3 regions of the Blastococcus carthaginiensis genome follow, and region 2 is predicted to be linked to each of the others. Evidence: predicted binding sites of a transcription regulator. Region 2 holds the regulator's gene; each other region holds the start of a gene.
The links. The regulator LexA, encoded in region 2, represses DNA repair genes until DNA is damaged. The targets are predictions, from matches to a motif close to TCGAACANNTGTTCGA.

Region 1 (10,340 bases), on a different contig from region 2:
ATCGACCTGCGTGGAAACGCCCTGCCCGGCGTCCGGGAGCTCGCCGGGCTGCTGCCGCGGGCAGCCACCGACATCGACTCGGTCCTCGCCACCGTCCGCCCGCTCTGCGAGGACGTGCGGCTGCGCGGCGCCCAGGCGGTGCGCGAGATCACCGCTCGGCTCGACGGGGTGGACGCCGAGGACTTCGCCGTCCCGCAGGAGGCGCTGACCCGGGCCCTCGCCGAGTGCGACCCGACGTTGCGCGAGGCCCTGGAGGAGTCCATCGCCCGGGTGCGGAAGGTGCACGCCGACCAGCGGCGCACCGACGTCACCACGGAGGTCGTGGCCGGCGGGACGGTCACCGAGCGCTGGCTGCCGGTCCGGCGCGTGGGGCTGTACGTCCCCGGCGGCCTGGCGCCGCTGCTGTCCAGCGTCGTGATGAACGTGGTCCCCGCGCAGATCGCCGGCGTCGAGTCGATCGCCGTCGCCTCCCCGCCGCAGCGGGACAACGGCGGCCTGCCCGACCCGGGTGTGCTCGCCGCCTGCGCGCTGCTGGGTGTCACCGAGGTCTACGCCGTCGGCGGGGCGCAGGCCATCGCCGTCTTCGGGTACGGCGCCGGCTCCTGCGAGCCGGTGGACATGGTCACCGGCCCCGGCAACGTCTACGTGACGGCGGCCAAGCGGCTGCTGCGCGGGCTGATCGGCATCGACTCCGAGGCCGGCCCGACCGAGGTCGCGATCCTCGCCGACGACACCGCCGATCCCGCGCACGTGGCCGCCGACCTGATCAGCCAGGCCGAGCACGACCCGCTGGCCGGCGCGGTGCTCGTCACCCCCAGCGAGGAGCTGGCCGACGCCGTCCTCACCCTGGTGCCCGGGCAGGTCGCGGCCACCAAGCACTCCGACCGGATCACGACCGCGCTGGAGGGCACCCAGTCGGGCATCGTGCTGGTCGACGACCTCGACGCCGGGGTGCGGGTGGTCGACGCCTACGCCGCCGAGCACCTGGAGATCCAGACTCAGCGACCCCGCGAGGTGGCGATGCGGGTGCGCAACGCCGGGGCGATCTTCGTCGGCGCCTGGTCGCCGGTCTCGCTCGGCGACTACATCGCCGGCTCCAACCACGTGCTGCCCACCGGCGGGTGCGCGCGGCACTCCAGCGGGCTGTCGGTGCAGTCGTTCCTGCGCGGCATCCACCTGGTCGAGTACGACGAGCAGGCGCTCGCCGACGTCGCCGGGCACGTCGACGCCCTCGCCGGCGCCGAGGACCTGCCGGCGCACGCGGCCGCGGTGCGGGTCCGGCAGCGGTCGTGACCGAGCTCGACGAGCTTCCGCTGCGGCCGGAGCTGCGTGGCCGCACGCCCTACGGCGCCCCGCAGCTGCCCGCCACGCACCGGCTCAACACCAACGAGAACCCGCACCCGCTGCCGGCCGAGCTGCTGGCCGACCTGGGGGAGTCGCTGGGTCATGCGGCGCTGGAGCTCAACCGCTACCCCGACCGGGACGCCGTCGCGCTGCGGGCCGACCTCGCCGCCTACCTGTCGCGCACCGGCGGCGTGCCGGTCGAGCCGGCGCAGGTGTGGGCGGCCAACGGCTCCAACGAAGTGCTGCAGCAGGTCCTGCAGGCGTTCGGGGGTGCGGGGCGCACCGCACTGGGGTTCACGCCCTCGTACTCGATGCACCCGATCATCGCGGCCGGCACCGGCACGGCGTGGGTCGACGGGCACCGGGCGGCCGACTTCACCATCGACACCGACGCCGCTGTGGCCCACGTGCAGCAGATGCGGCCCGACGTCGTCTTCGTCACCAGCCCGAACAACCCCACCGGCACCGCCGTCGACCTGGACACGGTGGCCGCGCTCTACGAGGCCACCGAGGGGGTCCTCGTCGTCGACGAGGCGTACGCGGAGTTCGCCCGCACGGGGACGCCGTCGTCGCTCACGCTGCTCCCGGGCCGGCCGCGGCTGGTCGTCAGTCGCACGATGAGCAAGGCGTTCGGCATGGCGGGGCTGCGGCTGGGCTACCTGGCCGCGGACCCGGCCGTCGTCGACGCCATCCAGCTGGTCCGGCTGCCGTACCACCTGAGCTCGCTCACCCAGGCCGCCGCGCGGACGGCGCTGGCGCACACCGACGCCCTGCTGGCGACCGTCGACGCGGTGAAGGCGCAGCGCGACCGCATCGTGGCCGCGCTGCCGGGCATGGGGCTGACGAGCGTGCCCAGTGACGCCAACTTCATCCTCTTCGGCCACTTCGCCGACGCACCCGCTGCGTGGCGGGCGCTGCTGGACCGGGGGGTGCTCGTCCGGGACGTCGGCCTGCCGGGCTGGCTGCGGGTGACCGCCGGGACCGCCGAGGAGACCGACGCGTTCCTCACCGCCCTGGGTGAGGTCGCGCCGGCCCACCGCACGACTCTGGGAGACTGACGCCCATGACCCGCACCGCACGCGTCGAGCGCCGGACCAACGAGACCAAGCTCGTGGTGGAGCTCGACCTCGACGGCACCGGCAGCAGCTTGATCAGCACGGGCGTGGGCTTCTACGATCACATGCTCACCGCGCTGTCCAAGCACAGCGGCATCGACCTCACGGTGCAGGCCGACGGCGACCTGCACATCGACGCGCACCACACGGTCGAGGACGTCGCCATCGCGCTGGGCCAGGCGTTCGCCGAGGCGCTGGGGGACAAGCGCGGCATCACCCGCTACGGCGACGCCACCATCCCGATGGACGAGGTGCTCGCGCAGGCGGCAGTCGACCTCTCCGGCCGGCCGTACTTCGTGCACGCCGAGCCCGAGAACATGACGCCGATGATCGGGCCGGACTACCCGACGTCGCTGACCAAGCACGTGCTCGAGTCGTTCGCCTTCAACGCCCGGATCAGCCTGCACGTGCGGGTGCTCTACGCCGGTCGGGACGCCCACCACATCGTGGAGGCGCAGTTCAAGGCGCTGGCGCGGGCCCTGCGCGCGGCCGTGGCGATCGATCCCCGCGTCACCGACGTGCCCTCGACCAAGGGCGCGCTGTGACCCCGCGCAGCCGGCGGTGAGCGCAGGCCTGCCCCTGCTGCTGCTCGGTGGCTTCCTGCTCGGTGGGGCGTGGAGCATCTGGCGCACGGACGACGACGACGGCCGGCGCACCGGCCCCCAGATCGTCTTCGCGGTCATCCTGCTCGTCGCCGCCGTGCTGGCCAGCGCGGCGGGCGTCCTCCGCCTGATCTGATGGGAGGACCCCCTCCTCCCCGCCCGTCGCAGGCTCCGGGCGGTGCCCTGGAGGGGGCCGCCGGCGAGGAGCGGTTCCTCGGCATCGTGCTGGCCGATCCCACCGTGGCGGCGATCCTCGAGCGCGCACCGGTCCTGGGCGCCCCGGACTGGTGGTTGACCGCCGGGGTGCTGTTCCAGACGGTGTGGAACGAGCTCACCGGCCGGCCGCCGGGCACCGGCATCCGGGACGCCGATCTCTTCTACTTCGACCCGGACACCTCCTGGGACGCGGAGGACGCCGTCATCCGGGCGGGCGCGGAGCTGTTCGCCGACCTGCCGGTGCCGGTGGAGATCCGCAACGAGGCCCGGGTGCACCTCTGGTACGAGGCGCGGTTCGGGGTGCCGGCCGCGCCGTTCCGCGACTGCGCCGACGCCATCGATCACTTCGCGGCCGTGTGCTGCTGCTACGGGGTCCGGGTGGACCGCGAGGGCCGGCCCGAGGTGTACGCGCCACACGGCTACGACGACCTCTTCGACCTCGTGGTCCGCCCCAACCGGCGGCTGGCCCCGCGGCACGTCTACGAGGCGAAGAGCGCACGGTGGCAGCAGCAGTGGCCCGAGCTCACCGTCGTCCCCTGGTCGGGGACCGGATCGGGCTGACCCCCGAACGGCTGAGCCGGCGCGGTCAGGCGGTTGTCGAGCGGGGGGTGACCGGTCAGCCGGCGCGGGAGTTGGCCGGTTCTGCGGTGATGCGGGGCAGGATGAGGATCTCGGTGCCGTCGGGCCGGTAGGTGTGCCATCGGCCGTCTGCGTCGCGGACGATGGTGAACCCGTGGTGGACCTTGGCGTGGTGCCGTTCGCACAGCAGCCCTGAGTTCTCCAGTGAGGTGTCGCCGCCGTCGGCCCAGTGGACGAGGTGGTGGACGTCGCACCAGTGGGCGGGGGCGTCGCAGCCGGCGAAGACGCAGCCGCCGTCGCGGGCCTCCAGGGCGCGGCGCAGCGGGGGTGGGGAGACCCGTTGGCGGCGGCCGTAGTCCAGGACCTCCCCGTCGGGGCCGATGACGATGCGGCTGATGCCGCCGTCGCAGGCCAGCCAGCGGGCGCGGGCGGCGGAGATGATGGTGCCGAAGCCGAGCGTGGCCGCGCCGGGACCGGTGGCGGGGTCGACCAGGTCCTCCAGGTCCACCCGGACCACCACGTGTGGTTTGTGGGTGCGCAGCACCGGCAGGGTGCCGGCGGCCAGCTGGTTGTCGGCGAGCTGGACGAACGCGTCGGCGGACTGCTGAGCGCGGGTGCGCATGTCCCCGGCCGGGCGGTTGGCCTGCACCACCGACTCGATCGCGGCCTGCACCTTCTCCCCACCGACGGCGTCGAGTTCGAACCGGCCGCTCACGCTGCCGTCGGCGTGCCGGACCAGGGTGAACGACCGGCCCTCGGTGGGGTCGGGTTCGGGCCCGTCGGGATCCAACCGGGCCAAGTAGTGGTCCACCACCTGCCGCAGTTCGGCGTGCGGGCGGGTGGCGGCGACCTCGGCCAGCGCCGCATCGACCCCGGCCAGGTCCACACCCTGCGCCTCGGCCGCCGCCAGGTTGGCCGCAGAGGTCACCGGCGCGATCACGGCCAGCGCCTCGGCGGGCACCGCCCCGGTCGCGGCCGCTGCGGCGACCGCGGGCAGGGCCTCCAGTGCCCGCCCAGAGGACACCAGCCGGAAGGCGGCCGCCGGGGAGACCCGGGCGTGCCCGCGCAGCCAGGAGGCCATGGTCTTCTGCCCGTCGTGCTCGGCGGCCCCGGTGAGCTCGCCCTGGCGGACGGTGCGGGCGATCTCGGTAGTGAGCCGGTTCCCGGCCACGAGCAGCGGGCCCCAGCCGTTCGATCAGCTGCGGCCCGAACGCAGCGGTCAGGTCCTCACCGGCCAGGTCGTCCAACGCGGCGACCAACCGGTCGATCGCATCGACCACACCTGTCGAACACATGTACGAATACTATCGCCGATCGGCGACACCCGCAGCATGAATTCGTAGGTCAACGGCTTGTCCACGGATGCAGGCGTGGCCTTGACGACCGGCGATCGGGTCAGCGCGGCGGCCCGGCGGTCGGCCCGCGCGGCCCGGCCGGGTCCCTCGACCCGGTAGCCGGCGCAGCGCGGTCGGGCAGGCCGCCCTCGTCTTCCTCCCGAGGGCAGCGGTCGGGAAGCGACGCCGGGTGTGACGGCCCACGCGCGGGAACACCCCGAGGGCCTCCGGCGCTGGTCGGTAGCGTGGCAGGCGTGAAGAAGGTGGCGGTCCTCGACTACGGCTCGGGCAACCTGCGCTCGGCGGAGCGCGCGCTGCAGCGGGTCGGTGCCGAGGTGACGGTGACCTCCGACGCGCAGACGGCGCTGGACGCCGACGGCCTCGTCGTCCCCGGGGTGGGCGCGTTCGCCGCGTGCATGAAGGGGCTCGACGCCGTCGACGGGCGACGGATCATCGGCCGCCGGCTGGCCGGGGGCCGGCCGGTGCTCGGCATCTGCGTGGGCATGCAGATTCTCTTCGAGCGCGGCGTGGAGCACGGCGTGGACGCCGAGGGCTGCGGCGAGTGGCCCGGCGTCGTCGAGCCGCTCGAGGCTCCGGTGCTGCCGCACATGGGCTGGAACACCGTCCAGGCGCCGCAGGACAGCGTGCTGTTCGACGGGCTGGCCGACCAGCGCTTCTACTTCGTGCACTCCTACGGCGTGCGGAACTTCCCGCTCGGCCAGGACGGCGCCTCCTCGCCGCTGGCCCCACCGAAGGTGACCTGGGCGGAGCACGGCGACCGGTTCGTCGCGGGCGTGGAGAACGCCGCCCTCTCGGCCACCCAGTTCCACCCCGAGAAGAGCGGGGACGCCGGGGCGCAGCTGCTCACCAACTGGCTGCACACGCTGCGCTGAGCTCATTCAACTGCGCAGGTAGCTGGCCCCGTTGACATCGATGATCGTGCCGGTCGAGAACCGGGCCTCCGGCGACGCCAGCCACAGCACCGCCGCGGCGACCTCCTCCGGGCGCGCCACCCGGCCGTAGGGCGACTGCGCCCGGACCGCGTCCCCGCCCGGGCCGTCGAGGATCTCGCGCGCCATCTCGGTCTGCACGAACCCCGGCGCGACGCTGCCCACGCTGATGCCGTGCGGGGCGAGCGCCTGCGCAATCGACTGCCCGAACGCGTTGAGCCCGGCCTTCGCGGCGCCGTAGGCAGGCGTGGCCGGTTCGCCGCGGAAGGCGCCGCGGCTGGTCACGTTGACGACCGCGCCGCCGCCGGCGGCGACCAGGTGCGGCACCGCCCGGAAGGTGGCGTGCATCGCGCCGACCAGGTTCACCTGCAGCGTGCGGGCCACGACCGCCTGCCAGTCGGCCCAGGAGGTCTCCAGGGGCGGGTGCGGCGTGAAGACGCCGGCGTTGTTCACCAGCACGTGCAACCCGCCGAGGGCGGCCGCGGCCTCGTCGACCGCGGCACCGACGGCCTCGGGATCGGCGACGTCGGCCTGGACGACGGCGTGCCCGCTGCCCGGTAGCTCGGCCGCGACCCGCTCGGCCGCCTCGCGCGAGCTGCCGGAGTGCACCACCACCCGGTCGCCCCGGGCGGCGAAGGCGTGCGCGACCGCCCGCCCGATGCCGCGGGAGGCGCCGGTGACCAGGACGGCGCGGGAGGCGGGGACGCTGCTCATGGCGGCAGTCAACCAGCCGCCCGCGGCACGCCGCGCCCCGCGCCTGCCCGGCCGGGGTGCGCCGGCGCCCTAGGGTGCGCGGGTCGCCGTCCAAGGAGGTCGCGTGCCCGCCGAGCGCCCGTCCCGCCCCGGCCGCCTCGTGGGGCTGGCCGTCGTCGCGCTGCTGCTGGCGCTCAGCGCCTGGACCGTCGTGGGGCTCCAGCCGCCGGAGCCGCGCCCGGCCGACGCCCCGGCCGCGGAGTTCAGCGCTGCCCGCGCCTTCGCGCACGTCGAGCGCATCGCGACCGAACCACACGTGGCGGGCAGTCCGGCGAACGACGCGGTGGTGGAGGACCTGGTCGCCACCCTGACCGGCCTCGGCCTGGACACCCGCGTGCAGAACGCCGTCGGCGCCCGGGCCGGCGGCGCGGGGGAGACCCGCATGGCGCGGGTGCGCAACGTCGTCGCCGTCCTCCCGGGAACCGAGCCCACCGGCCGGCTGTACCTGGTGGCGCACCACGACTCGGTGGAGGGCGGCCCGGGGGCGGCCGACGACGCGGCGGGGGTCGCCACGCTGCTGGAGTCGGTCCGCGCGCTGACCGAGGGCCCGCGGCTGCGCAACGACGTCGTCGTCGTCCTCACCGACGCCGAGGAGGCCTGCCTCTGCGGGGCCGAGGCGTTCACCGCCTCGCACCCGCTGGCCGGCGGCGGGGTGGTGCTCAACGTCGAGGCCCGCGGCACCGGCGGACCGCCGATCATGTTCGAGACGTCGCTGGGCAACGCCGGCCTCGCCGCGGCGTTCGCCGACGCCGCGCCGCACCCGGTCGCGAGCAGCTTCGCCGTCGAGGTCTACCGGGCGCTGCCCAACGACACCGACTTCAGCGTGCTGCTCGAGGACGGCGGCTTCACCGGCATGAACACCGCCTTCATCGACGGCGCGGCCGCCTACCACTCGCCGCAGGACACCCCGGAACGGCTGGACCGCGGCACCCTGCAGGCCCTCGGCGACAACACCCTCGCGCTCGCCCGGGAGCTGGGCGGGCGCGACCTGGCCGCCCTCGCCGCGCCGGCGGCCGAGGACGCGACCTACTTCCCGCTCCCGGGCTTGCTCGTGCGCTACCCGGGCTGGCTGGTGTGGCCGCTGGCCGGGGCGGCGCTCGCCGCGGTCGCCGGGCTGGCGTGGACGCTGCGCGCCCGCGGGATCAGCTCGCTGCGGCGCACGGCGGGCGCGGCGGCGCTGGCCCTGGTCCCGCTCGTGGCCGGGCCGCTCGCCGCGCAGGGGCTGTGGTGGGCGCTGGTCGCCACGCGCCCCGGGTACGCCACGATGCTGGACCCCTGGCGGCCGGGGTGGTTCCGGCTGGCCGCGGTCGCGGTGGTGCTCGCCGTGGTGCTGGTCTGGTACGCGCTGCTGCGCCGCCGGGTGGGAGCCGCACCGCTGGTCACGGGTGCGCTGCTGTGGCTCGCCGTGCTGTCGGCGGTGCTCGCCGCGGTGGCGCCGGGCGGCTCCTACCTGGCGGCGTGGCCGGCGCTGGTCGGCGCGCTCACCGGCGTCGTCGCCGTCCTGGTGCGCAGGCGGGCCGTCCGCGCCGTCGCCGCGCTGCTCACCGGGGCGACCGCGGTGCTGGTCCTCGCACCGACGGCCGCGCTCTTCTTCCCCGCCCTCGGCCTGTCGCAGGCGCTGGCGCCGTCGGTGGTCGTCGTCCTCGCCGGGCTGGCCCTGCTCCCGGCGTTCGAACTGCTCTTCCCCGACCCGGGGACGGCGACCGGGGCGCGCGACCGGCTCGCCGCGGCGGCCGTCCCGGTGGTGGCGCTGGGCACGGCGTGGGCCTGCGTCGCCGCGGGGCTTGGGGTCGACCGCTTCGACGCCGAGCACCCCGTGCCCAGCCGGCTGGCGTACGTGCTCGACACCGACCAGGAGCAGGCCAGGTGGGTGACCACCGAGACGACGCCGGGGGAGTGGACCGGCCGCTTCGTCGACGGCCGCGGCACGCTGGGGGTGGAGCTGCCCTACCTCGCCGGCCGCGACCTGCACACCGGGCCGGCCGAGGTCGCCGACCTCCCCGCGCCGGAGGTCACCGTCGTCTCCGACGAGGTGCTCGGCGGGCGGCGCGAGATCGCCGTGCGGGTCACGCCGCAGCGGGCGGGCGTGCGCCTGGTCGACCTCGGGCTGACCGTCGACGGCGGCAGCGTCGTCCGCGGCCGGCTCGCCGGGCGGGACGTGCCCGAGGAGTCGCTGGGCGGCAGCGCGCTGCGCATCACGTTCCACGCGCCGCCCGCCGACGGGCTGCAGGCGGCCTTCACGGTGGAGGGCGACGGCCCGGTGCGGCTGCGCGCCACCGACGGCAGCGACGGGCTCGCCGGGCTCCCCGGGTTCGAGCCACGGCCCGAGGGGGTCGACGTCGCCGGCACGCACGGGGCGGACCTGGTGCTGGTCACGGGGGTCACCGAGCTGGGCTGAGCATCACCACCGCCCGCGGTGCACCACCTCGTCGACGCCCCGCCGGCCGCGGCGCAGCGACGGCGACCGGCGGTCCCCGGCGCCCGGGTAGCCGACCGAGACGCAGCCGACCGGCCGGTACTCCGCCGGCACCCCGAAGGCCGACCGGAAGGCGTCGACGCGCTCGGCCGGGACGCCGAAGAAGCAGGCGCCGAGCCCCTCGTCGACCGCGGTCAGCAGCATCAGCAGCGCGGCCATGCCGGCGTCGACGTCCCAGTACGGCACCGGCCAGCGCGCCTCGTCGCGGTCGGTCCAGCCCTTGTCCGGCTCGGCGTAGCGGTCGAGGTAGGCGCTCTTGTTCGCCAGCGGCACGACCAGTAGCGGCGCCCGCCGCATGCGGGTGAGCCAGCCGTCCGGGGCAGCGTCGTCGGTGGTGGCCGACCAGAAGCGGTGGCGTTCCTCGGCGGTCTCCAGGACGAGGAACGCCCAGCCCTGGCTGAAGCCGGCCGAGGGCGCCCGGATGGCGTGCTCGAGCAGCTGCTCCCGCACCTCGGGGGGCACCGGGCGGTCGGGGTCGTAGTCGCGCACCATGCGGCGGCGGCGGACGACGTCGGCGAACTCCACGCCGTCAGCCTGCCGCACCGGCACGCGGGCCCGTCAGGCGCTCCGGCCGAGACGGGCGAGCACGCGGGTGGGCCGGTCGGCGTCCCCGGGCACGTCCAGGGCCGGGCGGCAGATGCCGTCCATGTGCAGGGCGGGGCCGAAGCCGTCGGCGCCCGCCTCGACCCGGTCGAGCTCCTCGTCGGTGAACGCTGCATCCGCGTCGACGGCGCGGGCGACGTCCCAGCGGTGCACGACCAGGTCCCACACGTAGAACTGCACGAAGGCCGCCCCGACCGTGGTCGGGCCGAAGTGGCCGTCGAACTCCCGGGCGGCGACGGCCTCGTCGGAGACCGCCTCGGCGACCCGCTTCGCGTGCTCCCGCCAGGCGGTCGCAGGGTCGGCGGCGACGTCCGGCGCTTCCCCCAGGTCGACGCCGTGGGTGGTGAGGAAGTCCCGCTGGGTGCCGA
Region 2 (10,340 bases):
GTCGGCTTCGTGCGCCACCTGCCGCACCAGCTCGTCGACGCGTTCCGCTCCACGCTGGAGGAGGTGGCCGCGGCCGACCTGCTCCTGCACGTCGTCGACGGCTCCGACCCCGACCCGCTCGGCCAGATCGATGCCGTGCGCGTGGTGCTGGGCGAGATCGACGCGGCCGCGGTGCCCGAGCTGATCGTCGTCAACAAGGTCGACGCGATGAGCGAGGAGGACGTCCTCATGCTCCGCCAGGCCCTGCCGGGTGCCGTCTGGGTGTCCGCGCGCACGGGGATCGGCATCGACACCCTGCGCCGGCTGGTGGCCGAGCGGCTCCCGCACCCCGACGTCGACGTCGACGTGCTCGTGCCCTACGGGCGCGGTGACCTGGTGGCCCGGGTGCACCGCGACGGCGAGGTGCTCGGCGAGCTCCACGAGGCCGGCGGGACACGGCTCACGGCCCGGGTCGACGGCGCTCTGGCAGCGCTGCTCGAGGAGTTCGCGGTCCCGGTGGGCTGAGCGCGACGCGTCGACCGTCGCGGATCACGATCCGGTCACGGGCCGGTACCGTGGCGGCGTGACCAGAGGCGCGGTGCGGGTGATCGATGCACCGCGCGCCGCCCCCGTCGTCCCGGTCGGCCGTCCGCCGTGGTGGCTGGTCGTCGCGGCGCTGCTGGTCGGTGTGCTGCTCTCGGCCGACCTGCTCGCCCACGGCCCGTCCGAGCGGCTGGACCTGCGGGTGTCCGAGATCGTCAGCGACTGGGGGCTGCGGGACACCACCGGCTACCCGGCGGTCTGGGTGGTCACCCAGATCGGCGGGCGCGTGACGATCCTCGTCGTGCTCGCCATCCTGATCGGCTACCTCTTCTGGCGGCGGGGGGCCTGGCTGCCGGCCGCCCGGGTGCTCCTCGCCCTGGGGCTGCTGACCGCCGGGGTCTACGCGATCAAGCACGGCCTCGGCCGCACGGCCCCGGCGTTTCCCGGGTCCTACTTCTTCCACTCCGACGGCGTCTCGTTCCCCTCGGGTCATGTCGCCAACGCGGTGCTCATGTGGGGTGTCGCCCGATGGCAGGCGGTCGAGTACGGCCTGCCGGCCGCGGTGCAGCGGACCTTCTGGTGGCTGAGCGTGGTCGGGCCGGTCGCCACCGGCGTGGCCATGGTGTCGCTGGACTTCCACTGGATCACCGACGCGGTCGTGGGCGCAGCCGTCGGGATCGTCCTGTTGGGCGTGGTTCATGCACTGGACGAGATGGTTCTGTCACGCTGGGTACGTGCCCGAGCAGGCCGTCCCCGTTCCTGACCGCGCCCGGAGGTGCCGGCTCGTCGTCGCGAGCACCCTGGTCGGCGGCGCGGTCGTGCTCGCTCCCGCTCCGGCTCTCGCGGAGGCGCCGCCCCCCGCGCCGGCGCCGGAGGTCCGGTGCGCGATCACCGACCCACGGCTCGCCGAGCTCTCGGGGCTGGTGGTCGTGGGGGAGCAGATGCTCGCGCTCAACGACGGCGGCGAGCAGGTCACCGTCCACGGGCTGGACTCCTCGTGCGCGGTCGTCGACGTCCAGACCGGGGAGGTCGACCCCTTCGACCCCGAGGACCTCGGCGTGGCGCCCGACGGGAGCGTCTGGGTGGCCGACATCGGGGACAACGGCTCCGTCCGCCCGACCGTGGCGCTGCACGTCCTGCGACCCGACGGCACGACGGCGCTGCACCGGCTGACCTACCCCGACGGCGCGCACGACGCCGAGGCGCTGCTCCTGGCGCCGGACGGGACGCCGTACGTCGTCACCAAGGAGGTCCTCGGGGCCAGCGGCGTCTACCGTCCCGCCGCAGCGCTGGTGGACGGCGGCACGGTGCCGATGGAGCGGGTGGGGTCGGTGAACGTCACGCTGACCGGGACCCCGGGCGGCCCGGTGGGCCGGGCCGGGCAGCTTCTGATCACCGGCGGTGCGGTCGCGGCGGACGGAAGCGCCCTGGCGCTCCGCACCTACACCGACGCCTACGTCTGGCCCCTGACCGGATCCGACGTCGTCGGCGCGCTGGCCGGGGAGCCGGTGCGGGTGGCGCTGCCGGAGTCACCCCAGGGCGAGGCCATCAGCTTCACGGCCGACAACCAGGCGCTGGTGGTCGCCAGCGAAGGTCTGCCCAGCGCCGTCACCGTGGTGCCCGTGCCGGCCCGGGCTGCCGCGTCGGGCCCGGCGCCCGCGGAGGTGCCGCTCCCATCCTTCGCCGAGCTGACCACCGGCTCGGATCGGTCGCCCATCGCCGCGGCCCTGATCGCGGCGACCGTGGCGACCGTCGTGGTCTGGCTGACCGGACGGCTGCGCCGCCGGCCCTGAGGGTCAGACCCGGCGCAGAACGCTGACGACCCGGCCGAGGATCGTCGCCTCGTCGCCCGGGATGGGCTCGTACGCCGGGTTGTGCGGCAGCAGCCACACGTGGCCGTCGCGCCGCTTGTAGGTCTTGACCGTCGCCTCGCCGTCGATCATCGCGGCGACGATCTCGCCGTTCTCGGCAGTGGGCTGCTGGCGGACGACGACCCAGTCGCCGTCGCAGATCGCGGCCTCGACCATCGAGTCGCCGGCCACCTTGAGCATGAAGACCGTTCCCTCGCCGACGAGCTCGCGGGGCAGCGGGAAGACGTCCTCCACCGCCTGCTCGGCCAGCACCGGCCCACCGGCGGCGATCCGGCCGACGAGCGGGACGTAGGTCGGGGCGGAGGCCCGCTCGCCGTCGCCGACCACGGGCGGCTCGACGTGGGCGGCCGTGCTGCGGCCGGCATCCCCCGGCAGCCGGACGTCGAGTGCGCGCGGGCGGTTGGGGTCGCGCCGCAGCCACCCCTTCTTCTGCAGGACCGAGAGCTGGTGGGCGACCGAGGACGCCGACGACAGCCCCACGGCCTCGCCGATCTCGCGGACCGAGGGCGGGTAGCCCCGGCGGTCGATCGAGTCGCGGATCACCTCGAGGACGCGCCGCTGGCGCTGGGTGAGGCCGTCACCGTCGGCCGTGCGATCGGGGAACGCCCGCACCGAGGCGGTACCGCTCGCATCGGGGGCTGCCGCCCGGGTGCCTCGCCCGCCGCCGGAGGTCCCGTTCGAGTCCGCCACGTCTCCTCCTCGCCGGCTGCCCGTGCAGCGCTCGCCCGTCGTCGTCGCGTGAACGGTAGCGCTGATCGCCGACCAGTTCAAACACACGTTCGAAAGTTCTCCGTGTCGCATCGCTTCTGTCGGTCGCTTCCGGTAGACATCGGACAGGCGTTCGAATCGAACAAGTGTTCGGGCCGGCGAGGTGTCGGTCGGGAGGGCAGGAAGCATGAACAGCGGTGCTGCGCTGCGGGTCCGCGGAGAGATGTCGGCCGATGTGTGCGGGGGGCGGTCCGCGACCGCGCCCGCCCGGCACCTCAGGGTGCTGCCGCCGCCCCGCGCCTACGCAGATGCCGTCGCACCTCGCGCCGATCCGGGGCTGCCGGGCGACGGGGTGGCGCGGGTCCGGCAGTCGGCGACCGGTCGTCCGGCGACCGGTCCGGCGGCGGAGTCGCTGCCCCCGCTCCGGTTGACGGCACGGGGGCGGCGCGTGGTCGCGGTGGTCGTGCTGCTCCTCGGCCTGGGTGTCGTCGCGCTGGGCGGCGCCGTCCTCGGCGAGGACGGTGACGCGCTCGAGCTCATGGGGACGACCAAGGTCATCGTGGAGCCGGGTGACACGCTGTGGTCCATCGCGGGTGCGGCGGCCGGGGGGCGGGACGTGCGCGACGTCGTCGTCGACATCCGGCAGCTGAACCGGCTCCAGAGCGCTGCGATCAGGCCCGGCCAGGTGCTGGTGCTGCCCTGATCCACCCCGGCGTGCGCACTCCGGTGGGCCGCAACGAGAGGTTTACAAGCTCGGTCGCCGACTTCGTCAACCCTCCGTGTGGGTGTGTTCACGGTCCGTGCTCGCCGCCCGCTTACGGTCACTGGGTGTTCAGCGTCATGGAGAACCGCGCCGCGGTGTTCACCCGTCAGCCCCAGGTCGTCGAGGTCCACCAGGCAGGGGCCTGGCGGGCGGGGGAGCTGCTGGGGTGGCGGCACGATGACGCGGGTGCGTGCCAGATGTGGGTCCGGGTCGTGTCGGACGGTGTCGAGCAGATGACGTGGACCGAACTGGCCGCGGTACGGCTGCCGGAGCCCGCGTCCTCGGCCCCGCCCCCCGCGACGCAGGCGGTGCCTGCGCAAGCGGCCGCCATGCCGGGAGCTGCTCCGTCGACGGACCCTGACGCGACGGCCAGCCTCCCGCTGGTGCGGGACAGTCGTGGGGCCCAGTCGGCCGCCTCTCGCACGGGCGGCCGTCGACGCGCGCCCGAGAGCGACGCGGTTCAGGGGGTGACGGCCTCGTCCGCGCCGGCGGCCCCGGCCGGTCGCCACCGGGCTCCGGCGACCGCGCCGAGTCCCGTGGTCGGTCGGCACCGTGCTGCCGACACCGATCACCTCCGCCCCGTCGACGCGGGTGTGCCGGCGACCGCCCGAAGCAGCCGGCCGGGCGGCAGAGGGGTGCCCGCCGCGCATTCCGCCCATCCGGTCGAGAGGCGTGCGGTCAGGCACGGCTGGACGCCTCCCGCAGACCTCGAGCCCGAGCTGCTCACCCGGCCGATGCGCCTGAGCGACCAGGTGCCGCACGCACGGCGCCCTCGGGTGGGCGGCTCCGTCCGCGCCTGACGGATCAGCGCGGCCCTCGGTGGTGCCGCACCTCCCGCGGTGCTCTCCGCCGCCGACGCCCGTGGGTGGCGGCGGCCGTGGCGAGCGTGGAACTCGCGCCGGGGTCGGTGGGGGGAGAGGTGCAGCGGTGTCATCGCGCGCTTCTTCGGTGTCGCCGCGGGCAGTTCCTCGGGGCCCGGTCGGGTCGACTCCCGGCGTGTCGTCGCGGTGCTCCTGTGACGGCTGGGGGCCGCTGTTCCGCCTGCGTACCGCAGTGTCGGGGTGGAACACGCCGAGCAAACGATCACTTGCACATCTTGTGGGCGCCGTCCTAGGGTTCCCCTACATCTAGTAGTTACAGAGCTGTAAGCCCGTCCACAGGCCCGTCCTCAGGTTCTCCCCGTCGCGTCCACCGGATGTCCCCAGGGAGCTCCACAGGCAGCCGGTGAGGGGCTCGTCGGCGAAGGAGGTGAACCACCGTGCGTTGCCCGTTCTGCCACAACGCCGACAGCCGGGTCATCGACTCGCGCGAGGCCGACGAGGGCGCCACCACCCGGCGCCGTCGCTCGTGTCCGGCGTGCGGTCGGCGGTTCACCACCGTCGAGGAGGCGGTGCTCGCCGTCGTCAAGCGCAACGGCGTCAGCGAGCCGTTCAACCGCAGCAAGGTCGTCGCCGGCGTCCGGCGGGCCTGCCAGGGCCGGCCGGTCGACGAGGACCAGCTCAAGCTCCTCGCCCAGCAGGTCGAGGACGCCATCCGCGCCAGCGGTGCCGCGGAGGTGCCGAGCAACGAGGTCGGCCTGGCCATCCTCGGTCCGCTGCGCGAGCTCGACGAGGTCGCCTACCTCCGGTTCGCCAGCGTCTACCGCTCCTTCACCTCGGTGGCCGATTTCGAGCGGGAGATCGCCGAGCTCAAGGCCCGGCAGTCCGGCGCGCCGCCGGGGGAGACGGGCCCGCCCGCGCCCCGGCAGCCGGTCCCGTCCGGCAGCTCCGCCGGCACCTGAGAACTGTCGGTGCCACCCGATAGACAGCAGTTCGAGCAGTTACCGATCGCGGCTCTTCCCCAGCCCCCGATCCGCCACCGCGCAGCACCACCGCGCAGCCCCGCGAAGCACCACGCGACACACGACCAGGGAGAGCTCCACACCATGACCGAGACCGACGACCGCGTGGCCGGCGCCCGCACCCGACGCAGCGCCAAGACGCCCGGCCGGGCCAAGGGCCTCAAGATCAAGCGCGTCTTCACCACCGCTGGTGTGCACCCGTACGACGAGGTGACCTGGGAGCGCCGCGACGTCGTCATGACCAACTGGCGGGACGGCTCGATCAACTTCGAGCAGCGCGGTGTCGAGTTCCCGGCCGAGTGGAGCATCAACGCCACCAACATCGTCACCACGAAGTACTTCCGCGGCGCTGTCGGCACCGCGCAGCGCGAGACCAGCCTGCGGCAGCTCATCGACCGGGTGGTGCTCACCTACACCGAGGCCGGCCGCGAGCACGGCTACTTCGCCACCGAGGGCGACGCCGAGATCTTCGAGCACGAGCTGACCTGGATGCTGCTGCACCAGTACTTCAGCTTCAACTCGCCCGTCTGGTTCAACGTCGGCACGAGCGCGCCTCAGCAGGTCAGCGCCTGCTTCATCCTCGCCGTCGACGACGAGATGGACTCGATCCTGAACTGGTACCGCGAGGAGGGCCTGATCTTCAAGGGCGGCTCCGGTGCCGGCCTGAACCTCTCCCGGATCCGCTCCTCCAAGGAGCTGCTCTCCTCCGGGGGCACCGCCTCCGGGCCGGTCTCCTTCATGCGCGGCGCCGACGCCTCCGCCGGCACCATCAAGTCCGGTGGTGCCACCCGCCGCGCGGCGAAGATGGTCGTCCTCGACATCGACCACCCCGACATCGAGGAGTTCATCGAGACCAAGGCGCGCGAGGAGGACAAGATCCGTGCGCTGCGCGACGCCGGGTACGACATGGACCTCGGCGGCAAGGACATCACCAGCGTCCAGTACCAGAACGCCAACAACTCGGTCCGCGTCTCGGACGAGTTCATGCGCGCGGTGGAGGAAGGCGACGAGTTCGGCCTCCGGGCCCGCCTCGACGGCTCGGTCATCGAGACCGTCGACGCCAAGTCGCTGTTCCGCAAGGTCACGCAGGCCGCGTGGGAGTGCGCCGACCCCGGCATCCAGTACGACGACACGATCAACGACTGGCACACCAACCCCGAGACCGGTCGCATCAACGCGTCCAACCCGTGCTCGGAGTACATGAGCCTGGACAACAGCTCGTGCAACCTGGCGTCGCTGAACCTCATGAAGTTCCTCAAGGACGACGGCACGTTCGACGCCAGGAACTTCGTGAAGGCCGTCGAGCTGGTCATCACCGCGATGGACATCTCGATCTGCTTCGCCGACTTCCCGACCGAGCCGATCGGTGAGACCACCCGGGCCTACCGCCAGCTGGGCATCGGCTACGCCAACCTCGGCGCCCTGCTCATGGCGACCGGCCACGCCTACGACTCGCGCGGTGGCCAGACGCTGGCCGCGGCCATCACCTCGCTGATGACCGGCACCGCCTACCGGCGCTCGGCCGAGCTCGCCGGCATCGTGGGCCCCTACGAGGGCTTCGCCCGCAACGCCGACGCCCACGCCCGCGTCATGCGCAAGCACGCCGCCGCCAACGACGCCGTCCGTCCCGTCGGCGCCGACGACGCCGATGTGCTGAAGGTCGCCACGCAGCAGTGGCAGGAGTGCCTGGAGATCGGCGCCGACAACGGCTGGCGGAACGCCCAGGCCTCGGTGCTGGCCCCCACCGGCACGATCGGCTTCATGATGGACTGCGACACGACCGGCATCGAGCCGGACTTCTCGCTGGTCAAGTTCAAGAAGCTGGTCGGCGGCGGCTCCATGCAGATCGTCAACCAGACGGTGCCGCGAGCGCTGCGCAGCCTGGGCTACCAGGAGGAGCAGATCGAGGCGATCGTCGAGTACATCGCCGAGCACGGCCACGTCGTCGACGCGCCGAGCCTGCGCCCCGAGCACTACGAGGTGTTCGACTGCGCCATGGGGGAGCGGGCCATCTCCCCGATGGGCCACGTCCGCATGATGGCCGCGGTTCAGCCCTTCATCTCCGGCGCGATCAGCAAGACGGTCAACATGCCGGAGACGGCGACCGTCGAGGACGTCGAGACGATCTACTTCCAGGGCTGGAAGATGGGTCTCAAGGCGCTGGCGATCTACCGCGACAACTGCAAGGTCGGCCAGCCCCTGTCGGGCGGGAAGGGCAAGAACGACGGCACCAAGGCCGAGGAGAAGGTCGAGGCGGCCGCGCCCAGCGCCCTGTCGCACCCGGTGCGCAAGCGGCTGCCGAAGAAGCGGACGAGCGTCACCACCTCGTTCAGCGTCGCCGGCGCCGAGGGCTACATGACCGCCGGGATGTACGAGGACGGCAGCCTCGGTGAGGTGTTCCTCAAGCTCGGCAAGCAGGGCTCGACCCTCGCCGGTGTCATGGACGCCTTCTCGATCGGCATCTCGCTGGCGCTGCAGCACGGCGTGCCGCTGGAGACCTACATCCAGAAGTTCACCAACATGCGCTTCGAGCCGGCCGGCATGACCGATGACCCGGACATCCGGATCGCCCAGTCGGTGATGGACTACATCTTCCGTCGCCTGGCGCTCGACCACCTGCCGGTGGAGAAGCGGGCCAACCTCGGCATCTTCACCGCCGAGGAGCGCGCGGCGCAGGTCTCCGGCTACGGGGCCTCGGCGTCGACGGCCACCGTGCAGGAGGATGAGGTCGACCTGGAGCAGCTGCGCGGCTCCGCGCCGATCGAGACCGCCAAGACGGACGAGAAGGTCACCCCCGAGGGGCCGAAGTCGGTCAAGGAGGCGCACTCCTCGGCCGAGCTGCTCGAGCTGGTCACCGGCACCGCCACCGACGCGCCGCTGTGCATGACCTGCGGCACGAAGATGCGTCCGGCCGGCAGCTGCTACGTCTGCGAGGGCTGCGGCTCCACCAGCGGCTGCAGCTGAGCACGGTCGTCCTGACCGCGTCCCGCAGCAGGGGCTGAGGTCAGGGCCTCGATCGCACCTCGGTCGGGCGTTCTCGACAGACGCACGTGTCCCCCCGGAGCACACCGCTCCGGGGGGACACGTGCGTCGAGGGGTGTTCGGGCGGGTGGGTGCCCGGTGCCGAGCCCGCCGATCGCCGCGGGTGCAGGGGCGCGTGGCCGACGCATCAGGGGACGCGGCCATCAGGGGGACGGCGGGCGAGGCCCTTCGATCCACCGGCGGAGCTCCGCGGCCTGCTCCTCCACCTGCCGCTGGCCGGGGAACGGCAACGTCTCCGTCGCCACGAGGTGCAGGACGGTCCCGTCGGTGAGGAGCAGTTCCACACGCCGCATGCTTCCCGCACCACCCTGGCGACCCACCATCACCCGGTCGATGTCGGGGCGCTGGAGCCGGCGGGTCTGCAGCCGGTTCCGGACCTCGAGCGACCCGTCGGCGTGCGCCCGGACGCGGCTGAGCACCGTCGCCGTGTTGTAGCCGGTGATGCCCACGGCGAACGCTGCGAAGACAGCCGTGAACAGCGGCGGACCGGGGGTCGTCAGGACGAACACCACCAGCACGACGGCGACCACGACCGAGGCGCCGTAGAGGGCGGTGGAGAAGCGCGGCGGGCGCAGGTCGAGGACGACGTCCGGCGAGGTCACGGACGCGATCATGCAGCGGCCTTCGTCGACCGCGCGCGCCGGCGGGGTCGACGCACTCCTGCGGGTGACCGGTATCGCATCGCCACTCGTGCCCGCCGGCACCCAGGGCCGGCCGGGCACCCAGGGCCGGCCGGGCACCCAGGGCCGGCCGGCACCCATGGCCGGCCGGCACCCATGGCCCGCTGGCACCCAGGGCCGGCCGGCACCCAGGGCCCGCCGGGACCCAGGGGCGGCCGGTGGCCCGGCACCGGGCCGCCGCGGTTGCTACGGTCCGCGCATGCCGGAGCTGTCGCGCACCGCCCGCCTGGACGTCCTCGTCGAGGGCTACGTGCGCATGCCGCACGTGGCGGGCACGGTGAGCCTCGTCCGGGACGCCGACCGGGTCGTCATCGTGGATCCCGGCATGGTGTCCGACCGGGACCTCATCCTCGCCCCGATGCGCGAGCTCGGCGTCCGCCCCGAGGACGTCACCGACGTCGTCGTCAGCCACCACCACCTGGACCACACGCTCAACATCGCACTCTTCCCGGTGGTGCCGGTGCACGACTTCCAGTCCGTCATCGAGGGGGACATCTTCACCCGCCGGGCCGCCGAGGGGACCCAGCTCACCCCCGGCATCCGGCTGCTCGCCACGCCGGGGCACACCCCGCAGGACATCACCACGCTCGTCGGCACCCCCGACGACGTCGTCGCCCTCACGCACCTGTGGTGGACCGAGGAGGGCCCGGCAGACGACCCCTACAGCCACGACCGCGACGAGCTGCGCCGGCAGCGCGAACGGGTGCTCGACCTGGCCACCCTCGTGGTCTGCGCCCACGGCGCACCGTTCCGGCCCGGCCCCGCGACGGTCCGCTGACCACGGGACCAGGAGACACGCACGGGTGGCGGAGACGCCACCAGCCGCCGCCACGACCTAGCCTCCACCCGGTGAGGCAGCTGCTGCGGTTCGCCTGGATCGAGGCGCAGTGCTGCCTGTTCGCCGTCCTGTTCTT
Region 3 (10,340 bases), on a different contig from region 2:
TCGCCGGGCACCGGGGTGCAGCACTTGGCGAGCTTGGCCCAGACGTCGGTCATGCCGTGGACGATGATCCCCGGGTCGCCGCGGGCCGTGCGCCGCGTCGAGGGCCGGCGGGTCGGGATGGCGGTCTCGGCGATGTCCTCCGCCGCGCCCTCGCTGCCGCCCAGGGCGGCCATGAGCTTCTCGACCACGGAGGCGGCCGAGAGCTGGCTCTCCCCCACCGCCGCGTAGAGGGCGGTGACGTCGGCGAACCGCAGGTCCTTGGCCAGCGTCGACAGCGCCTCGCCGCCGAGCAGCCGCTGCAGCGGCAGGCCCGCCTTGCGCATGGCCCGGGTCAGCGCCTCCTTGCCGGCGTCGACCGCGTCCTCACGGCGCTCCTTGGTGAACCACTGGCGGATCTTCGTCCGGGCGCGCGAGGAGCCGACGAAGGTCAGCCAGTCCTTCGAGGGGCCGGCCGTGGGCGACTTCGAGGTGAAGATCTCGACGACGTCGCCGTTGGAGAGCTTGCTGTCCAGCGAGACCAGCGAGCCGTTCACCCGGGCTCCGATGGTGCGGTAGCCGACCTCGGTGTGCACCGCGAAGGCGAAGTCGACCGGCGTGGACTCGCCCGGCAGGCTGACGACGTCGCCCTTGGGCGTGAAGACGAAGACCTCCTGCGGCCCCAGGTCGTAGCGCAGGGTCTCGAGGAACTCCCCGGGCTCCTGGGCCTCGCGCTGCCAGTCCAGCAGCTGGCGGAGCCACAGCATGTCGTCGGCCGAGCCGGCCTTGGGCGGCGCGCCGCTCTCCCCCGCCGCGGGCTTGCCGCCGGCGCGGGCCTTCTCCTTGTACTTCCAGTGCGCCGCGATGCCGTACTCGGCGGTGCGGTGCATGTCGTGGGTGCGGATCTGCAGCTCGACCGGCTTGCCCTGCGGCCCGATGACCGTCGTGTGCAGCGACTGGTACATGTTGAACTTCGGCATCGCCACGAAGTCCTTGAACCGGCCGGGCACCGGCTGCCAGTGGGCGTGCATGATGCCCAGCGCCGCGTAGGTGTCGCGCACCGAGTCGACCAGGATCCGGATGCCGACGAGGTCCCAGATGTCGGTGAAGTCCCGGCCCCGGACGATCATCTTCTGGTAGATCGAGTAGTAGTGCTTGGGGCGGCCGGTGACGACGGCCTCGATCTTGGCCGCCCGCAGCTGCTCGGTGACCGACGCGGTGACCTCGGCCAGGTAGGTGTCGCGGGAAGGCGCCCGCTCGGCGACCAACCGCACGATCTCGTCGTAGCGCTTCGGGTAGAGCGTGGCGAACGCGAGGTCCTCGAGCTCCCACTTGATCGTGTTCATGCCCAGCCGGTGGGCCAGCGGGGCGAGGATCTCCAGCGTCTCGCGCGCCTTCTTCTCCTGCTTCTCGGGCGGGAGGAAGCGCAGCGTGCGCATGTTGTGCAGCCGGTCGGCGAGCTTGATGACCAGCACCCGCGGGTCGCGGGACATCGCCACGATCATCTTGCGGATCGTCTCGGCCTGGGCCGCGTCGCCCAGCTTCACCTTGTCGATCTTCGTGACGCCGTCGACGAGGTGGGCCACCTCCGAGCCGAAGTCGGTGGTGATCGTCTCCAGGGTGACGCCGGTGTCCTCGACGGTGTCGTGCAGCAGCGCCGCGATCAGCGTCGTGGTGTCCATGCCGAGGCCGGCGAGGATGGTGGCGACGGCGAGCGGGTGGGTGATGTAGGGGTCGCCGCTCTTGCGCTTCTGGCTGCTGTGCGCGCTCTCCGCGACGTCGTAGGCCCGCTGCAGCAGCACCAGGTCGGCCTTGGGGTGGCTCTGCCGGTGCAGGGCCGCGAGCGGTTCCAGGACCGGCCGGACCAGGCCGCTGCGCTGGCCGGCGACGATCCGGCGGGCGAGCCGGTCGCGGACGCGCCGGCGCGGGGTGCCGGGCTCGGCGTCGGGCTCCGCGCCGACGTCGTCGGGACGGCGGACCGCCGGGCGCTCGGGCAGCGGGCTGCGCACGGGCGCCTCGGCCACGGGCTCGGCGACGACCCCACCGGTGGCTGCCCCGGCCCGCGCGGCAGCCGCGTCGGCGGCTACTTCGGAGGCCACGGCGACTCCTGCGGCTGGCAGAGGGGGGACCCTCACCATGCTAGCGGGACCGCGCCCGCCGCCGCCGGGCTCGCGACCGGGATCTCCCTCGGTCAGGTGGCCCAGAGGGCGTGCACGGTGTGCGGGGCCAGCAGCTGCCGGCCACCGAGCGCGGCCAGCTCCACGACCACCGAGATCCCCGCCACGACCCCGCCGAGCTGCTCCACCAGCGCGATGGCGGCGCCGAGCGTGCCACCGGTGGCGAGCACGTCGTCCACGAGCAGCACCCGCTGCCCGGGCCGGACGGAGTCCGCGTGCAGCTCCAGCGTCGCGGTGCCGTACTCCAGGGTGTACTCGGCCGAGACCCGTTCGCGCGGCAGCTTGCCCGCTTTGCGGACCGGCACCACCCCGACGCCGGCGTCGAGCGCGACGGCCGCAGCGAGCAGGAACCCGCGCGCCTCCACCCCGGCGACGACGTCGAAGGGACGACCACCGGGGTGCCGGGTGGCCAGCGCGGCCGTCCGGGGGTCCGACGCGCCCGGGGTGGCCAGCCCGTCGACCATCCGCCGGAAGGCGTCACCGTCGGCGAAGACCGGCGTCAGGTCCCGGAAGACGATCCCGGGCTCGGGGTGGTCCGGGACGTCGACGGTGAGCGAGGCGATGAGCTGGTCGAGCGGGAGCTCGGCGGGCACCGCGCTCACCGGCGCCGCTTGCCCGACGGCCGACCGGCGCCCGGGCGCTGCGGCCGGACGCCAGGCCGCGGCGCGGCGGTGGCGCCCCGCGACCCGTCCGGGCGCACCGACGCGGGTGACTCCACGACGACGTCCGCCGGCACGCTCTCGGGCAGGTCGGCCACGGCCACCCCGCCGGCCGGCCGGCGCCGCCGCGCGCTGGCGACCGGGCCGGCCGGGGCGGCAGCACCGCCCGTGCGGGCGGCCGAGGAGCGCCGGGCCAGCACCCGCCGGCGCAGCGCCTGGACCTCGGGCTCCCGCTCCTTGAGGTCGGCGACGATCGGCGTGGCGAGCACGATCGAGGAGTAGGTGCCGGCGGCCAGGCCCACGAAGAGCACGAGGGCGAGGTCCTTGAGGGTGCCGACGCCGAGCAGCCCGGCCCCGACGAAGAGGAGACCCGCGACGGGGAGCAGCGCGATGACCGAGGTGTTGATCGACCGCATCAGCGTCTGGTTGACGGCCAGGTTGGCCGCCTCGCCCCAGGTCATCCGGGCGCTGCGCTCGAGGTCGCGGGTGTTCTCGTCGACCTTGTCGAACACCACCACGGTGTCGTAGAGCGAGAACCCGAGGATGGTCAGGAAGCCGATGACCGTCGACGGCGTCACCTCGAACCCGACCAGCGAGTACACCCCGGCGGTGATCACGATGTCGTGCACCAGCGCGGCCATGGCGCCGACCGCCATCTTCGGCTGGAAGCGCACGGCCAGGAAGAGGACGACCGCGACGAGGAAGACGGCCAGCGCGACGAGCGCCTGGTCGGTGATGTCCTGGCCCCACTCGGCGCTGACCGACTCCGGGCTCACCGACTCGGGCGCGATGCCGACGGTCTCGGCCAGCTCCTCCACCACGGCGCGCTCGGTCTCGTTGTCGAGCTGGGCCGTGCGGATGAGCAGCGTGTCCCCGCCGACGATCTGCGCCGTCGCCACCTCGGCCCCGGCGTCCTCGGCCGCGGCCCGGGCGTCCTGCAGCTGCTCCTGGGTGCCGGGCAGGCGGAAGCTGTTGCCGCCGGCGAAGTCGATGCCGAAGTTGAAGCCGCGGAACACCATGGAGGCGATGCACAGCAGCACCACGATCGCGGTGATCTTGTAGATCAGCCGGCTGCGGCCGACGACGTCCAACCCGGCCTCGCCGTTGTAGAGCCGGTGCGCGAGCCCCGCGCGCCCGGCCCGGGGGGCCGGGGTCGCGGCGACGTCGTCGTCGGCCGGATCCTGGGGCAGGCCGGCGTCGGCGAGCGCCTCCTCGCCGGTGGCCACCGGCTCGTCCGCGGGCGTCGGCTCGTCCGCGGGCGTCGGCTCCGCCGGGTCCGTCGGGCGGGTCATGTGGTGCTCCTGTCCTGGCGACCACCGGAGGCGGCGCCGACGAGTTCCCCGGCGGGCGCCTCCGTACCGGGCCGGCGGGTGTGCTCCACCCGTCCCAGCCCGGAGAAGCGGTTCCGGCCGAAGCCCTTGAACCGCGACAGCACGGCCATGAGCGGGTGGGTGAAGAGGAAGACGACGACGAGGTCCAGCACGGTCGACATGCCGAGGGTGAAGGCGAAGCCCTTCACGTCCCCGATCGCCAGCAGGTAGAGGATCGCCGCGGCCAGGAAGCTCACCGCATCCGCGGACAGGATCGTGCGTCGCGCGCGGACCCAGGCCCGCGGGACGGCGGACCGCAGCGACCGGCCCTCGCGGATCTCGTCCTTGAGCCGCTCGAAGTAGACGACGAAGGAGTCGGCGGTGATGCCGATCGACACGATGAACCCGGCGATGCCGGCGAGGCTCAGGGTGAAGCCGATCTCGCGGCCCAGCAGGATCAGGCAGGCGTAGACCACCACCGCCGAGAGGGCGAGGCTGGCGATCATCACCAGGCCGAGCAGCCGGTAGTAGAGGAGCGCGTACACGAACACCAGGGCGATGCCGATCGCCCCGGCGATCAGCCCGGCCTCGAGCTGCTCCTCGCCGAGCTCGGTGGAGATCGACTGCGCCGTCGCCTGGGTGAAGGTCAGCGGCAGGGCGCCGTAGCGCAGTTGGTTGGCCAGCTCGGTGGCCGACTCCTGGTCGAACTGACCGGTGATCGTCGTCGGGTTGGTGGTGATCGGGCTGTTGACGGTCGGCGCCGAGATGACCCGCCCGTCCAGGGTGAAGGCGACCGGCGAGCCGACGTTGGCGGTGGTGTACGTCGCCCACGTGGCGAGGCCGTCGGACTGGAAGTCCAGCAGCACGATCCACTCACCGGTCCCGGGCTCGGTGCCCGGGTTGGCGTCGTCGATCTCGGTGCCCTCGATGATCGTGGGTCCGAGCAGGTACTTGGCGGTGCCGTCCTCGCTGCAGGCGGCCACGAAGGAATCCGGCCGCGCGACGTCGCCGGTGACGTTGTCCGCCTCGCAGGTGAGGGTGGCGAACTCGGCCGCCGCCTCCTCCTGCGTCACGGCGGGTGCGTCCGGGTCGGGCAGGGTCGGGTCCTCGACGGCGCCGTCGGCGACCTCGGGGTCCACGCCCTCCTCGGCCCCCTCCTCCGTGGCGGGGTCCTCCTCGGCCGGGACGGCCGGGGCGGGGCCCTGGACCACCGGCCGGAACCGCAGCTGCGCGGTGGCGCCGAGCTGGCGGGCCTGCTCGCCGTCGTCCCCCGGGACGGAGATGATGATGTTGCTGTCGCCCTCGGTGACCACCTCGGCCTCGGCGACGCCGAGCCCGTTGACCCGCTGCTCGATGATCTGGCGGGCGAGCTCCAGGTCCTCCTGGGCCGGCGCCTGACCGTCGGGGGTCCGGGCGGCGAGGGTCACCGTGGTGCCGCCGCGCAGGTCGAGGCCGAGCTGCGGGGTGCGGGTGTCCCCGGTGAAGAACACCAGCCCGTAGAGCAGGGCGACGATCAGCGCGAACGCGCCGAAGTAGCGCCCCGCCGGGAGCGTGCGGTTGGCCACGGAGCTCCTCCGGGTCAGACGGTGCCGTCGGCCGGGCGCGCGGCGTCCCCGTCGGACGGCGCGGCGCCTGCCGGGCGGCGCACCTCGAGGATCGCCTGCCGGGCGAAGGTGACGACGACGCCCGGGGCGATCTCCAGGTCCAGCGTCGTGTCCCCCAGCGCGGCGACGGTGCCGTGCATGCCGCTCGTGGTCATGACCGGGGTGCCGATCGCGAGGGAGGCCTGCAACGCGGCCTGCTGCTCCTGCATGCGCTTGCGCTGCCGCGCGGGCAGGACGAACAGCACGACGGCCAGCAGGGCCAGCATGATCAGCGGGAAGTACTCCACGACAGGTGTGCCTCTCTTCCGCGACAGGTGCCTCGCGGTGGTGCGGCCCGGGACGGGACCGCTCGGGTGCGTCGGTTGCCGTGCGCGCGGCGACCAGGCGGGACGCGCACGGCCCGGCCTGCGAGTTGCGCGCCAGCGTCCGGGAGTCTAGGCGTCGAACAGGGTCTCTGACGACGACCCCGGTACCGGTGGGTCTGCTGTGACCCGCCCGAGGGGGACGCCGCCCCGCGGCACCGGCCGGCCCAGGTGCTCCCAGGCGGCCTCGGTGGCGACCCGCCCGCGCGGCGTGCGCGCCAGCAACCCGGCCCGCACGAGGAACGGCTCGCACACCTCCTCGACGGTGTGCGGCTCCTCCCCCACGGCGACGGCGAGGGTGGCGACGCCCACCGGCCCGCCGCCGAACTTGCCCACGAGCGCCTCGAGGACGGCGCGGTCGAGGCGGTCCAGCCCGAGGTGGTCGACGTCGTAGAGCGCCAGCGCGGCCTCGGCGACCTGCAGGGTGACGCGGCCGTCGGCCTCCACCTCGGCGTAGTCGCGCACCCGGCGCAGCAGCCGGTTGGCGATGCGGGGGGTCCCGCGGGAGCGGCCGGCGATCTCGGCGGACCCTTCGTCGGTGAGCTCGACGCCGAGCAGCGCGGCGCTGCGGGCGAGCACCCGCTGCAGCTCGGCCGGCTCGTAGAACTCCATCTGCCCGACGAAGCCGAACCGGTCGCGGAGCGGGCCGGTCAGCAGCCCGGCCCGGGTGGTGGCCCCGACGAGGGTGAAGGGGTTGATCTCCAGCGGGATCGCCGTCGCCCCCGGCCCCTTGCCGACGACGACGTCGACGCGGAAATCCTCCATCGCCATGTAGAGCAGTTCCTCGGCGGGCCGGGCGATGCGGTGGATCTCGTCGATGAAGAGCACGTCGCCGGGCGCCAGGTTCGACAGCATCGCCGCCAGGTCGCCCGACCGCTCGATCGCCGGACCGCTGGTGATCTTCACCGAGGTGCCGAGCTCGGAGCCGATGATCAGCGCCAGGCTGGTCTTACCGAGCCCGGGCGGCCCGGAGAGCAGCACGTGGTCGGGGGTACGCCCGCGCCGCTTGGCCCCCTCGAGGACCAGGGCGAGCTGGCGGGCGACCTTCGGCTGGCCGATGAAGTCGTGCAGCGAGTGCGGCCGGAGCGCGGACTCGACGACCCGCTCCTCGTCGCCGGCCTGCGGCGACACCGCCCACTCCGGCGTCACGTCGGCGGCCAGGTCGCCGGTCAGCGACCGGTCGAACGGGGCGCTCACGACCTACCCAGCAGCTGGAGGGCCCGCCGCAGCAGCACCGCGACCTCCACGCTCCCGGTCGCGGCGATCTGCTCGTCGGCCACCGGGGCGAGCTGACCCACCGCGGTCTCGGCCTCCTTGCCGCTCCACCCCAGGCCGACCAGCGCGCTGGAGAGCTGGTCCCGCCACGGGGCCACCGGCGTGAGCGACGGCAGCCCGGTGGGGGCGGGCGCGTCCAGGGAGGTGTCGGTGGTGGTGGAGCCCAGCCGGTCGCGCAGCTCCAGGATCAGCCGCTCGGCGCCCTTCTTGCCGATGCCCGGCACCTGCATGAGCGCCTTGACGTCGGCCATCGAGACCGCCCGGCGCACCTCGCGCGGCGGGTGGATCGCCAGCACCGCCTGCGCCAGGCGCGGGCCGACGCCGTTGGCGGTCTGCAGCAGCTCGAACAGCTGGCGCTCGTCGTCGTCGGCGAAGCCGTAGAGGGTGAGCGAGTCCTCGCGCACCACCAGGCTGGTGGCCAGCCGGGCGGCCTCCCCCACCTGCAGGCGGGCGATGGTGCCCGGGGTGCACTGCACCGCGAGGCCGATCCCGCCGACATGAACGACGGCGCCGTCCGGGGAGACCGCGGCGACCCGGCCGCTCACGCTGGCGATCATCGCGCCGCCACCCCCGTCCACCGCGGCAGCGTGGTGGACCGCACCGGCGCACCGATGCCGCCGGCGAGCGCCGCCGTGCGCAGCCGCTGCTGCGCCGGACCGCGCCAGGCGTGGCAGACGGCCAGCGCGAGCGCGTCGGCGGCGTCGGCCGGCTTGGGGGCGGCCGCGAGCCCGAGGACCCGGGTGATCATGAGGGTGACCTGCTCCTTGTCCGCGCGGCCGTTGCCGGAGATGGCCGCCTTGACCTCGCTGGGCGTGTGCCAGGCGACCGGCCGGTCGGCCTGGGCCGCGGCGAGCGCAGCGACCCCGGCCGCCTGCGCCGTCCCCGTGGCGGTGCCCTTGTTGTTCTGGGTGAACACCCGCTCGATGGCGACCACGTCGGGGCGGTGCTCGCGCAGCAGCGCCGTGACCGCGGTGTGCAGTTCCAGCAGCCGCAACTCCACGTCCAGCTCCGCCAGGGTGCGGACCACCCCGACCCCGACCGCCGTCGGCCGCGCCCCCGGGCGCCCGTCGACCACTCCCCACCCGCACCGGGTGAGGCCCGGGTCGATGCCGAGCACCCGCATGGTCACGCTCCCGTCAGCCGAACTGGTGTTCGACCGAGGCTAACCGCAGCCCCCGACCGAACCCCGCCAACACGCCCTGGTGAGCTGATGGAACGGTCCCGGTGCAGGGCCCCACGCCGAGCCCGGTGACGTACTGGAACGGCCCCGGTGCAGGGCCCCACCCCGAGCGGAGCGAGGGGAAGGGGGGCACCGGGGTCCTTTCAGGCGTCGGCCGCGACCTGCTCCATGACCTCGTCGGGCACGTCGTAGTTGGCGTAGACGTTCTGCACGTCGTCGCAGTCCTCGAGTGCGTCGATCAGCCGGAAGACCTTGGCCGCGCCCTCGGCGTCGAGCTCCACCTGGACGCTGGGCTGGAAGCCGGCCTCGGCGGAGTCGTAGTCGATGCCCGCGTCCTGCAGGGCGGTGCGGACGGCGACCAGGTCGGTGGGCTCGCAGAGCACCTCGAGGGTGTCGCCGAGGTCGCGCACCTCCTCGGCGCCGGCGTCCAGCACCGCCATGAGCACGCTGTCCTCGTCGACCTCGTCGGACGTCGGGACCACGACCACGCCCTTGCGGGAGAAGAGGTAGGAGACCGAGCCGGGGTCGGCCATCGACCCGCCGTTGCGCGTCATGGCGGTGCGGACCTCCATGGCGGAGCGGTTCTTGTTGTCGGTGAGGCACTCGATGAGCACCGCGACGCCGCCGCTGGCGTAGCCCTCGTAGGTGATGCCCTGGTAGTCGACGCCGCCGGCCTCGAGGCCGGCGCCGCGCTTGACCGCGCGGTCGATGTTGTCGTTGGGCACCGAGCTCTTCTTGGCCTTCTGGATGGCGTCGTAGAGCGTCGGGTTGCCGGCGGGGTCACCGCCGCCGGTGCGGGCCGCGACCTCGATGTTCTTGATCAGCTTGGCGAAGAGCTTGCCGCGCTTGGCGTCGATCCCGGCCTTCTTGTGCTTGGTCGTCGCCCACTTGGAGTGGCCGCTCACGGCTCTCCCCTCTCTGCGTCGGCCAGGTGACGGCGCACGATGTCGACGAACAGCGCGTGCACCCGGCGATCCCCGGTCAGCTCGGGGTGGAAGCTGGTGGCCACCACGTCCCCCTGGCGGACCGCGACGATCCTACCGTCGGCCGGTCCGCCGACGACCCGGCCGAGGACCTGCACCCCCGGCCCGGCCTCCTCCACCCACGGCGCGCGGATGAACACGGCGTGCACCGGCCCACCGGCCAGCCCGTCGAGCTCGACCCGGGTCTCGAAGGAGTCCACCTGGCGGCCGAAGGCGTTGCGGCGGACCGTCACGTCCAGCCCGCCGACGGTCTCCTGGCCCGGCGGCGCGTCCAGCAGCCGGTCGGCGAGCAGGATCATCCCGGCGCAGCTGCCGTAGGCGGGCAGCCCGGCGCCGACGGCGTCCCGCAGCGGCTGCAGCAGGCCCCACCGCGCGGCCAGCTTCGCCATGGTGGTCGACTCCCCGCCGGGGAGGACGATCCCGTGGAGGTCGGCGAGCTCCTCGGGGCGGCGCACCGGCCGGGCGTCGGCGCCCTCGGCGTGCAGCACGGCGAGGTGCTCGCGGACGTCGCCCTGGAGGGCCAGCACCCCGACGACGGGGCGGGTGGGGCCGGTGGACACGGCCGCCCACGCTACGGCGTGGCTCAGATCGCCGGCGCCGACGGGGTGAGCCCGGCCGCGCGGCTCGACGTCCAGGTGAGCAGCGACTCCAGCGGCCCGCGGCCGACGGTGCGCCGCCACCCCCACGCACCGGCCAGCGCGGCGGCGGCGAACCACACCCACAGGACGGGGCCCTGCACCCGGCCGGGCATGACCTCCATCAGCACCCGGATGGCCACGAGGTGGGTGGCGTAGACGGTGAGCGCCAGCGCTCC

Region 1: the regulator LexA is predicted to act here: its motif matches at 5,142-5,157, upstream of QOZ88_RS16400 (HNH endonuclease signature motif containing protein).
Region 3: the regulator LexA is predicted to act here: its motif matches at 8,504-8,519, upstream of ruvC (crossover junction endodeoxyribonuclease RuvC).

What each region holds. Positions count from the first base shown of each region.
Region 1 covers NZ_JASNFN010000021.1:66,224-76,563, reverse strand. Annotated here, with positions in the region: gene hisD (histidinol dehydrogenase) at 1-1,293, shown strand, start outside; gene QOZ88_RS16420 (histidinol-phosphate transaminase) at 1,290-2,402, shown strand; gene hisB (imidazoleglycerol-phosphate dehydratase HisB) at 2,408-3,004, shown strand; gene QOZ88_RS16410 (hypothetical protein) at 3,021-3,197, shown strand; gene QOZ88_RS16405 (nucleotidyltransferase family protein) at 3,197-3,838, shown strand; gene QOZ88_RS16400 (HNH endonuclease signature motif containing protein) at 3,894-5,027, opposite strand; gene hisH (imidazole glycerol phosphate synthase subunit HisH) at 5,445-6,083, shown strand; gene QOZ88_RS16390 (SDR family NAD(P)-dependent oxidoreductase) at 6,090-6,854, opposite strand; gene QOZ88_RS16385 (M20/M25/M40 family metallo-hydrolase) at 6,958-9,291, shown strand; gene QOZ88_RS16380 (nitroreductase family protein) at 9,295-9,894, opposite strand; gene QOZ88_RS16375 (TIGR03086 family metal-binding protein) at 9,928-10,340, opposite strand, start outside.
Region 2 covers NZ_JASNFN010000013.1:49,169-59,508, forward strand. Annotated here, with positions in the region: gene hflX (GTPase HflX) at 1-504, shown strand, start outside; gene QOZ88_RS12570 (phosphatase PAP2 family protein) at 563-1,285, shown strand; gene QOZ88_RS12575 (SMP-30/gluconolactonase/LRE family protein) at 1,257-2,315, shown strand; gene lexA (transcriptional repressor LexA) at 2,319-3,083, opposite strand; gene QOZ88_RS12585 (LysM peptidoglycan-binding domain-containing protein) at 3,289-3,804, shown strand; gene nrdR (transcriptional regulator NrdR) at 5,123-5,644, shown strand; gene QOZ88_RS12595 (vitamin B12-dependent ribonucleotide reductase) at 5,789-8,668, shown strand; gene QOZ88_RS12600 (PH domain-containing protein) at 8,890-9,348, opposite strand; gene QOZ88_RS12605 (MBL fold metallo-hydrolase) at 9,626-10,204, shown strand; gene QOZ88_RS12610 (DUF817 domain-containing protein) at 10,276-10,340, shown strand, end outside.
Region 3 covers NZ_JASNFN010000010.1:45,089-55,428, reverse strand. Annotated here, with positions in the region: gene QOZ88_RS09815 (RelA/SpoT family protein) at 1-2,075, opposite strand, end outside; gene QOZ88_RS09810 (adenine phosphoribosyltransferase) at 2,168-2,755, opposite strand; gene secF (protein translocase subunit SecF) at 2,752-4,104, opposite strand; gene secD (protein translocase subunit SecD) at 4,101-5,687, opposite strand; gene yajC (preprotein translocase subunit YajC) at 5,702-6,013, opposite strand; gene ruvB (Holliday junction branch migration DNA helicase RuvB) at 6,161-7,285, opposite strand; gene ruvA (Holliday junction branch migration protein RuvA) at 7,282-7,941, opposite strand; gene ruvC (crossover junction endodeoxyribonuclease RuvC) at 7,917-8,486, opposite strand; gene QOZ88_RS09775 (YebC/PmpR family DNA-binding transcriptional regulator) at 8,687-9,448, opposite strand; gene pdxT (pyridoxal 5'-phosphate synthase glutaminase subunit PdxT) at 9,445-10,086, opposite strand; gene QOZ88_RS09765 (heparan-alpha-glucosaminide N-acetyltransferase domain-containing protein) at 10,110-10,340, opposite strand, start outside.